DNA from 4 places in the Paenibacillus sp. FSL P2-0089 genome. Region 1 is predicted to be linked to each of the others. Evidence: riboswitches for the same ligand, from Rfam matches in the RefSeq annotation. Region 1 holds a riboswitch; each other region holds the start of a gene.
What was found. A riboswitch is a leader RNA that binds a small molecule or an ion and turns the genes downstream of it on or off. The one in region 1 is predicted to bind thiamine pyrophosphate.
Positions count from the first base shown of each region.

Region 2: it holds a riboswitch for thiamine pyrophosphate, as region 1 does, so the genes downstream of both, NST69_RS00500 (ABC transporter substrate-binding protein) here and thiC (phosphomethylpyrimidine synthase ThiC) in region 1, are expected to answer to the same signal.
Region 3: it holds a riboswitch for thiamine pyrophosphate, as region 1 does, so the genes downstream of both, NST69_RS08555 (thiamine phosphate synthase) here and thiC (phosphomethylpyrimidine synthase ThiC) in region 1, are expected to answer to the same signal.
Region 4: it holds a riboswitch for thiamine pyrophosphate, as region 1 does, so the genes downstream of both, NST69_RS12640 (ABC transporter ATP-binding protein) here and thiC (phosphomethylpyrimidine synthase ThiC) in region 1, are expected to answer to the same signal.

Region 1 covers NZ_CP152006.1:7,515,646-7,517,842, reverse strand. The annotation lists gene thiC (phosphomethylpyrimidine synthase ThiC) at 1-1,221, opposite strand, end outside; TPP riboswitch at 1,382-1,488, opposite strand; gene trxB (thioredoxin-disulfide reductase) at 1,538-2,197, opposite strand, start outside.
Region 2 covers NZ_CP152006.1:118,185-120,381, reverse strand. The annotation lists gene NST69_RS00505 (hypothetical protein) at 1-696, shown strand, start outside; TPP riboswitch at 769-879, shown strand; gene NST69_RS00500 (ABC transporter substrate-binding protein) at 1,029-2,102, shown strand; gene NST69_RS00495 (MTH1187 family thiamine-binding protein) at 2,154-2,197, shown strand, end outside.
Region 3 covers NZ_CP152006.1:2,109,616-2,111,812, forward strand. The annotation lists gene NST69_RS08545 (SDR family oxidoreductase) at 1-399, shown strand, start outside; gene NST69_RS08550 (hypothetical protein) at 558-1,094, shown strand; TPP riboswitch at 1,150-1,252, shown strand; gene NST69_RS08555 (thiamine phosphate synthase) at 1,382-2,053, shown strand; gene thiS (sulfur carrier protein ThiS) at 2,050-2,197, shown strand, end outside.
Region 4 covers NZ_CP152006.1:3,087,809-3,090,005, reverse strand. The annotation lists gene NST69_RS12650 (DHA2 family efflux MFS transporter permease subunit) at 1-158, opposite strand, end outside; gene NST69_RS12645 (TetR/AcrR family transcriptional regulator) at 340-996, shown strand; TPP riboswitch at 1,063-1,165, shown strand; gene NST69_RS12640 (ABC transporter ATP-binding protein) at 1,296-2,066, shown strand; gene NST69_RS12635 (ABC transporter permease) at 2,047-2,197, shown strand, end outside.

The DNA of each region.
Region 1 (2,197 bases):
AATCTCAAGCTGCTTGTCCATATTCTCCTTGATCTTGTGCATTGGCACATGGCCCGGACCTTCTACCATAACCTGAACATCGTGCTTCCAGGCAAGCGCCGTCAGCTCTCCCAGCGTCTCCAGCTCGGCGAACTGAGCTTCGTCATTGGCATCAGCGATAGAGCCGGGACGCAGGCCATCCCCCAGCGAGAAGGCCACATCATACGTCTTCATAATCTCACAGATGTCTTCGAAGTGTGTGTACAGGAAGTTCTCCTGCTGATGGGCCAGGCACCAGGCAGCCATAATCGATCCGCCCCGGGATACAATGCCTGTCATTCTCCGGGCAGTGAGCGGAATATAGCGCCGCAGCACCCCGGCATGAATGGTGAAGTAATCCACCCCCTGCTCCGCCTGCTCAATCAGCGTGTCGCGATAGAGCTCCCAGGTTAAATCCTCAGCTATACCGTTCACCTTCTCCAGCGCCTGGTATATGGGCACTGTCCCGACCGGCACAGGAGAATTGCGGATAATCCACTCCCGGGTGGTATGGATCTTAGAGCCGGTGGAGAGATCCATGATGGTATCAGCCCCCCAGCGGGTCGCCCACCGCATCTTCTCCACCTCCTCTTCAATAGAAGAAGTGACCGCCGAATTTCCGATGTTGGCATTGATCTTCACCAGGAAGTTACGGCCGATAATCATCGGCTCACTCTCCGGGTGATTGATATTGGCCGGAATAATAGCACGGCCCGCAGCCACCTCATCCCTAACGAACTCCGGCCGGATATTCTCCCGGATCGCAATATACTCCATTTCCGGTGTGATGATCCCTTGCCTTGCATAATGCAACTGGGTCACATTGCCGCCTGCATAGGCCCGCCTCGGATTCCTGCACAGTCCTGGATAAGCTTCTGCGGCAGCCCCTTCTCTGCGGATTCCGTTATCCTCCGGCCGGACGGCTCTTCCGGTGTACTCCTCCGAATCGCCACGCTCCGCGATCCAGCTTGAACGGTGCGGCGGCAGCCCCCTCCGAATGTCCATCTCCTCCGCGGCATCCGTGTACATACCGCTTGTGTCATAGACACGCAGCGGAGCATTTTCCTCTTCCCCGGCAACGCCTTCGGTTCTGCTGAGGCTGATCTCCCGCATCGGAACCCGGATATCCGGGCGTGAGCCCTCCACATACACTTTACGGCTTGCGGGGAATCCCGAAAGATCCACCTCTTCGTTTTTACCCATTCCTTTCATTTCAATCTCCTCCTCTTCGCTCTGTACACTCATCAGATAAGAGGTCACGCAGCAGATTGAGCTGAAGAATCTATAGATTCCTGCAAGTCAAAAAGCCGCTCCACCTGGAGCGGCTTTATTAAAGGAACAGCCAAATAAGACTGTATTCAAAAAAGGTCCGACTCCACTTTCCTACGCTGGTATGATCCAGATCAGGTTCAAGGGTCCGGAAATTCAATTTTCCCGTCTCAGCCTATTCAGGCTCCCCTAGTGGGTATCTTATCTAATTAAATACATTTTACCTGTATGGGTAATTCTTGTAAACCCGTTATTTGTCTAGCGATTCGCTCCAGTCGTGCACCATCGTGCCTTCCAGGAACTTCTCGGCATCCATAGCGGCCATACAACCGGTTCCCGCTGCCGATATCGCTTGACGGTAACGGGTATCCTGTACATCGCCACAGGCGAATACACCCGGGATGTTGGTCTCGGTGGTACCCGGATTCACCACGATATAGCCATTCTCATCCGTATTGATCTGCCCGCCCAAGAAGGCTGTGTTCGGTGTGTGTCCAATCGCTACGAACACGCCGTCTGCCTCCACCAATTCTGTCAGACCTGTCTCATTGTTAAGCACCGTAAGGCCCTTCACTCCGGTCTCTCCTACCGTTACTTCAACCGGTGTGCGGTTCAAGGCCCAGGTTACCTTGCTGTTGTCACGCGCCCGGTCCTGCATGATCTTCGAGGCCCGCAGCTCGGGACGGCGGTGAACCAGCGTTACGCTGGACGCAAAGCGGGTCAGGAAGCTGGCTTCCTCCATAGCGGAGTCTCCGCCGCCGACGACGACAATCTTTTTATTACGGAAAAAGAAGCCGTCACAGGTCGCACATGTGCTGACCCCGCGTCCCACATTCTCCTGCTCGCCCGGAATGCCCAGATATCTTGCAGAGGCCCCGGTTGAAATAATAACCGACTCCGCTTCCAGTAC
Region 2 (2,197 bases), 340 kb from region 1:
GCAAGTGATCCGGATTATATCAAGCAGTACACCCGGGAGCATTGCTATAGCCGCTGGGGGCCGGACACCTACTATATGACCAATGAGCAGACCTTCTGCTGCGTGAGCCGGGCGAAGCCGGAGATTGCCGCAGGCCTGATCAGCCAGATGTACGGCGAATATTATTACGGAATGCTGCTGAGTATTTTTCATAAAATCGTGCTGCTGAAGCTCGCCAACCTTCACTCCCGGCTGCGCATCAACCACGATAACGACGAGATCGAGAATCTGATCTTCCTGATCAACAAATTCTCGGCCAAATTCTACTTCCTGGAGCTGATTTCACAGTCGCAGGGGCGGGAGATTTTTTTTCAGCTGCGTAAGGTGTATGGCAATGATGCCCTGTTCGATGAGGTGAAAATGACCCTGAATGACCTGTTCCAGTACCAGGACAAATTCCAGGCCAAGCGGCGGGATACGCTCCTGATGGTGCTCACCGTGTTTACTGTCATCAGCGGAATATACGGGATGAATCAGGTCATCGAGGATCTGAAGGGCCAGATTGACTGGAGCAAAATGCTGGAGTACTCCGCGTTCGAGTATCTGGCTCTGTTCCTGACCTTCTCGGGGATCACCGTCAGTGTCGGCTTAACGCTGAGAGAGATCTGGAACGGCATCCGCAGCCGCCGCAAGAAGCGGCATTATACGAGGGATTAAGACACAGAGGGTGGACAATGTCGAAGCTGCCGTCTATAATACACCGTAAGAACATAGCAATACCCGTGAACTTTATAGAACCAGGGGTGCTGGAATTGGCCGGCTGAGATTGTATCCCACAAGATACTGACCCTTATACCTGATCTGGATAATGCCAGCGTAGGAATCTTCATTCGGCACAGTGCCTTAAGCGGTACTGAAGCTGAATTCCCCTCACGCAAGTAACTGGCGTCCCGATCTTCGGGACGCTTTTTTGATTATATGGATGTACAGGAATAGGGTTTCTGTAAGCTCTGAAGACCAGGGGTTGCTGGAAGGAGAGAAAAAGAGAAATGGGAGTCAAAAAAACAGTAATGCTGCTGCTCAGTTCCATGCTGGTTCTCACGGTCGCGGGATGTGGCGGCGGGAACAACAGCGGCAATGCGGGGGCCAGTGCACCTGCTGCCGGGAACAGTACGGCTGCACCTGATGCAACCGCAGCTGCACCCACGGATGCACCTAAGGCGCTGACCCCGGTCAAGATTGCCCTGGACTGGACGCCGAACACGAATCATACCGGCCTGTATGCAGCCAAGGAGCTGGGCTATTACGCGGAGGAAGGTCTTGACGTACAGATTGTACAGCCAGGCGCTGCCGGGTCTGATACAATGGTCACTTCCGGCGAAGCCCAGTTCGGCATCAGCGCCCAGGAGGCGCTGACCCTGGCCCGCCTGCAGGATGTGCCGCTGGTGTCGATTGCTGCAATCATTCAGCATAATACCTCGGGCTTTGCGGCTCCGAAGGACCGCAATATTAAGACGCCGAAGGATTTTGAAGGCAAAACGTACGGAGGCTGGGGCTCCCCTGCGGAGCAGGCTGCCATGAAAGCCATTATGGACCCCGAAGGCGGGGATGTCTCCAAGGTGAAGCTGGTGAATATCGGCGAAGCGGACTTTTTCACAGCCGTGAAGCGGGATATTGACTTCGCCTGGATCTTCTATGCCTGGACCGGGGTGGAAGCCGAACTGCGCGGGGAGCCGCTGGATATGCTGTATCTGAAGGATTACGCTCCGCAGCTGGATTACTACACACCGGTGCTGACCACCAGCGAGAAGGAGATCGCCGAGCATCCTGAAGTGGTGAAGGCCTTCCTTAAGGCTACGTCCAAGGGGTATCAGTACGCTATCGATAACCCGGAAGAAGCCGCGACGGTACTGTCGGATGCTGTACCTGATCTGGACCCCAAGCTGGTGCTGGCCAGCCAGAAATGGCTTAGCCCGAAATACAAGGACGACGCCCCGCGCTGGGGTGAGCAGAAGCTTGAGATCTGGAAGAATTACGCCGACTGGATGTACGGCCTGAAGCTGCTGGATAAGCCGCTGGATGCGGAGAGTACGTTTACGAATGAATTTTTGCCGGAATCATAATGAACCCGCATGACGGGAATCTTATACTTAACTTGAAAGGAATGATTGATCATGGCTAACACACTGCTTAGCATTCAGGTAATTCCCAAGACACC
Region 3 (2,197 bases), 2.3 Mb from region 1:
TCCATGTTCTACCTGACGAAGGCAGCTATGCCTCATCTTAAAAAAGGCGCTACGATCATTAACACGACCTCCATCACGGCGTATCGCGGCAGCCCGCAGCTGCTGGACTATTCGTCCACCAAAGGAGCCATTCTCAGCTTCACCCGTTCGCTGTCAATGAATCTGGCCGATAAGGGCATCCGCGTGAACGCGGTAGCGCCCGGACCGATCTGGACCCCGCTGATTCCGTCCACCTTTGACGCGAAGAAGGTCAGTGAGTTCGGCGGCACCCAGCCGATGAAGCGCCCGGGGCAGCCTGAAGAGCTGGCACCGGCGTATGTATACCTGGCCTCGGACGATTCCTCCTATGTGAGCGGACAGGTGATGCATGTGAACGGCGGCGAGGTTGTCAACGGATAATGGGTGCAGAATAAGATCTGGATGCAGATTTGTGTGCAACATATAAATTTTATTTTAAAAAAGCCTAACCGCTTGCCGGCAGGCTTTTTTTCTGCGCTTGTAACTATTACAATATATTTCCGTCTATTTAGATAATTTGATATGAAAAGGGGATAGGGATGCTTAGAAAAAAAGGATTCATTCTATCTGCAGCGGGGATTTTAATTTTTCTGGTAGTGTTCATTTATTGGACTCCTTTTGCAGGGAGAGTTGTGGAAAACACAAGATTGGAAGGATATGCAAAAAGCATTGGGATTAGAATTACACAGGAATCGCCGCCGCTACCCCTTGTTACTTCCGGGAAAACCCAAATTCCGGTTACCCAAGGCAGCTATTGCTGGGGAAAATTAGGATGTGCAGATTATACAGGAGGACAATCCTTGGTACAGGGGGTTACTCCCACTGTTATAGCCCCTGAGGGGGGGATCGATGTTGCTTTTACTTATAAACCGGCACCCGGCGGGTTAACCGTTCAGCAATTTGTCGATGATAAAGAAGTGCAAATTCCATTGAAGAACGGCTCTTTTAATGCTCCAAAAGAACAAGGCGTTTATTACTACGGCATATCAGCATTCTGGACATCCGAGGATGGTAAATTTTCAGAAGGGAGTTCATCCGTGGCTTTTGTAATTGAAGTAAAATCTACGAAAGAATAGCTCTAACAGGAATTATATGCTAATATACAAAAAGCAAGGCCAAACAACCGCATAGAACGATCACTAGGGGAGCCGCAAGGCTGAGACGGGCGTATCTGCTCGGACCCTTTGAACCTGATCTGGGTTATACCAGCGTAGGGAAGTGGAGAACGAATATTGCAGCGGGGGTATACGGCTAATACCGGTATTCCTGTTTCTATTCCAGACTGCTTCCTTTACGGGGGCGGTCTTTTTTGTGTTGTGGAGAGGTGTAGTGTGAGCTGGGACAGACGGGAGGGGGAAAGGCGTTGCACGAAATTCATGTCATCTCAGACGGTCGGCTCCACCCTGAGAAGCTTGCGGAGCTGGCTGCGGCGGTACATCCCATGGTGGATTATATCCATCTCCGGGAAAAAGCCATGTCCGCCCGCGAACTGCTGGCGGCGGCGCAGCAGATGCTTCAGGCCGGGGTTCCGCCTTCGAAGCTGGTCATTAATGACCGGATCGATATTGCCTTGGCCGCTGGGGCAGGCGGTGTACAGTTGGCCTGGCATAGCCTTCCGCCAGCCGCAGCACGCGGGCTTGCACCGGGCCTGCGGATCGGCAGGTCGGTACACTCGCGGGAAGAGGCGGCGGAGGCTGGAAGGCGGGGAGCAGACTTCTGCCTCTACGGGCATGTTTTCCCGACGGCCTGTAAGCCCGGACAGCAGGCACGGGGACTTGCGCAACTGGCCGAGGCTGTCCGCTGGAGCCGCATCCCGCTGATTGCGCTTGGAGGGATTACCCCGGGTAATGCCGGAGCGGTGCTGGCCCAAGGGGCGGCTGGCATTGCTGTCATGTCGGGGATCTGCGGAGCCCCGGACCCGGTGGCAGCGGCCATGGCGTACAGGGAAGCGGTCCACAGGGACAGGGCAGCGGAGCTGGCTGAAGCGCTGGATATGGCTCAAACACAGGGCACAGCAGGAGGTGAACAGGCATGAATGTGACCGTTAACGGAAAGAGGCAAAGAATCGAAGAGAGCTGCCGGACACTGGAGGATCTGCTCTCCCGGCCCGAGTGGGCCGGTAAGCTGGTGATTGTCGAGCTGAATGGTGAGCTTGCTGGCAGAGAGGTTTACGGAGAAA
Region 4 (2,197 bases), 3.3 Mb from region 1:
TGCAGGTCCGTCTTGAAATCCACCACCAGCCTGGACAAGGCTACATTCATCGCCGTACTGTCCAGCACAACCATAAATACTCCGGCAATAATGGCCAGCAGCGGAACCAGAATGCTGGACAGCCGGAAATCGGCTTCCTGCTTCAAGGTCTGATCCATGTCTCTTCTCCTCCTGAGCTGTCCGCGTTCTACATTGACCTGCGGGCAGATTGTTCTATATAATGAGTGAACGGACAACTGTCCGTAAGTGCAATTCATAGTCTACGGACAATTGTCCGTTGTGTCAATTCTTTTATTTATTTTTCTGTAAATCGCTGATTTATTTCTGAAAGGGGTTCTCATGAAAAAGCCAGACACCGATGCTGCACAGCTCCCGCGCTCAGCTCCGCAAGCCAAAGAATCCGCTCCGCCCGAGTCCGCCGATCCTTATGTACAGCGGATTCTTGAAGCTGCCCGCCATTTGTTCACCGAGAGCGGACTTGAGGCAGTCAGCATGTACAGCATTGCCAAGCGGGCAGGCATAGGACAAGGCTCCCTGTACCGCCGCTTCACGGACAAGGGTGAGATCTGTTCTGCACTGCTGAAGGGCAGCGCAGATCAATTCCTGTCCGGGCTGGAGCAGCAGGTGGCTGCCAGTGCCGGTGAAGCTCCGGCTCTCGCTCAGCTGCAGAGCAGCATTGAGCAGATTGCCGATTTCATTGAGCAGTATGCTGAGCTGCTGAATATGATCAAAGCCGAGTTCACCGGTAAGAAGCAGCTGACCCAGTTTGAGCATCCTTTTTTTCAGCGGCTGGGGGTGATGATGACAGAGCTGCTGCAGCGTGCTGCGGAGGGCGGTGAGATTATTGACATTGATCCTGCCTTTGCGGCCACGGCCTTAATCTCTGTCCTCAGCCCAGATCTGTACCTGTATGAGCAAAAGCGGCACCACTCCTCCAAACTGGACATCTCCCGGGGCATCGTCACCTTGTTCGTGACCGGTCTGGCGAAGCGCTGACCGCCTGCTCTTTACAAGAGGGGAATTTGTGGTATATTAAGTAGCAATTACGAATTCAATAGCAATATTATTCACTAGGGGAGTCGGCCGACTGAGACGGAGCTTAAGCTCCGGACCCTTTGAACCTGATCTGGATCATACCAGCGGAGGGAAGTGGAGCAGAATGTATCAGTGGTTCCCGTCACAGGGCCGCAGCCGACTGTACCTTCCGCCCCATTCATTGCCTCCGGGAATGAATGGGGCTTTTTTGTGCTCCGTGCAGGTTCTATTTCAATCCGGGGAGGCTTGTACATAGTCTTATGATCAACATTAGCAATCTATCTTATGCTTTCGGGACCGGTTCGTCCCGGACACCCGTCTTCTCAGAGCTATCCATGAATGTGCAGCGCGGCGAATTCATTTCTGTTGTAGGCGGAAGCGGATGCGGTAAAAGCACCTTGTTCAAAATCATCGCCGGCCTGCTGGAGCCGGACAACGGCAGGATTACGCTGAACGGAGCCGAGTCCGCTACAGCAGCGAAGAGGCTGGGCAGTGTGGCCTACATGCCGCAGCAGGATCTCCTCCTGCCTTGGCGGACCGTAATGGACAATTGTCTGCTGCCCTGGGAACTCAAGCGCAGCCGTCCCAAAGCGGCCGCCGTGGCCGAGATTCGTACCCTGCTGCAACGCTTCGGCCTAGAGGGAACCGAAGGGGCTTATCCCCAGGAGCTGTCCGGCGGGATGCGCCAGCGCGTGGCGGTCCTCCGCACCGTGGCGGCGGGGAATGACCTGCTGCTGCTCGATGAGCCGTTCGGGGCGCTCGATGCCATTACGAAGCGCTCACTACAGCGCTGGCTGCTCGAGTTATGGGCGGAGCTGGACAAGACGGTGCTGTTCATCACCCATGATCTGGAGGAGGCTCTGCTGCTCAGTGACAGAATCTATCTAATGACGGGCAGTGGCGGCGGCGGGATGCAGGAATTCCCAGCTGGTCTCCCCCGTCCGCGTCATCACAGTCTGAACTATCTACCGCAGTTCGCCGCCCTGCGCCAGGAATTGGAGCTGAAGCTATATGAGAACCGCCGCTCCTAGAAGATTGCTCCAGCATTACGGTCCGGCTGCCCTGCTCGCCCTGCTGACGCTTGCAGTCTGGGAGACTGTAGCCCGGCTGGGCCTGGTTCCTCCCTTCATTCTTCCGGCTCCGTCTGCGGTCTGCAAGGCCT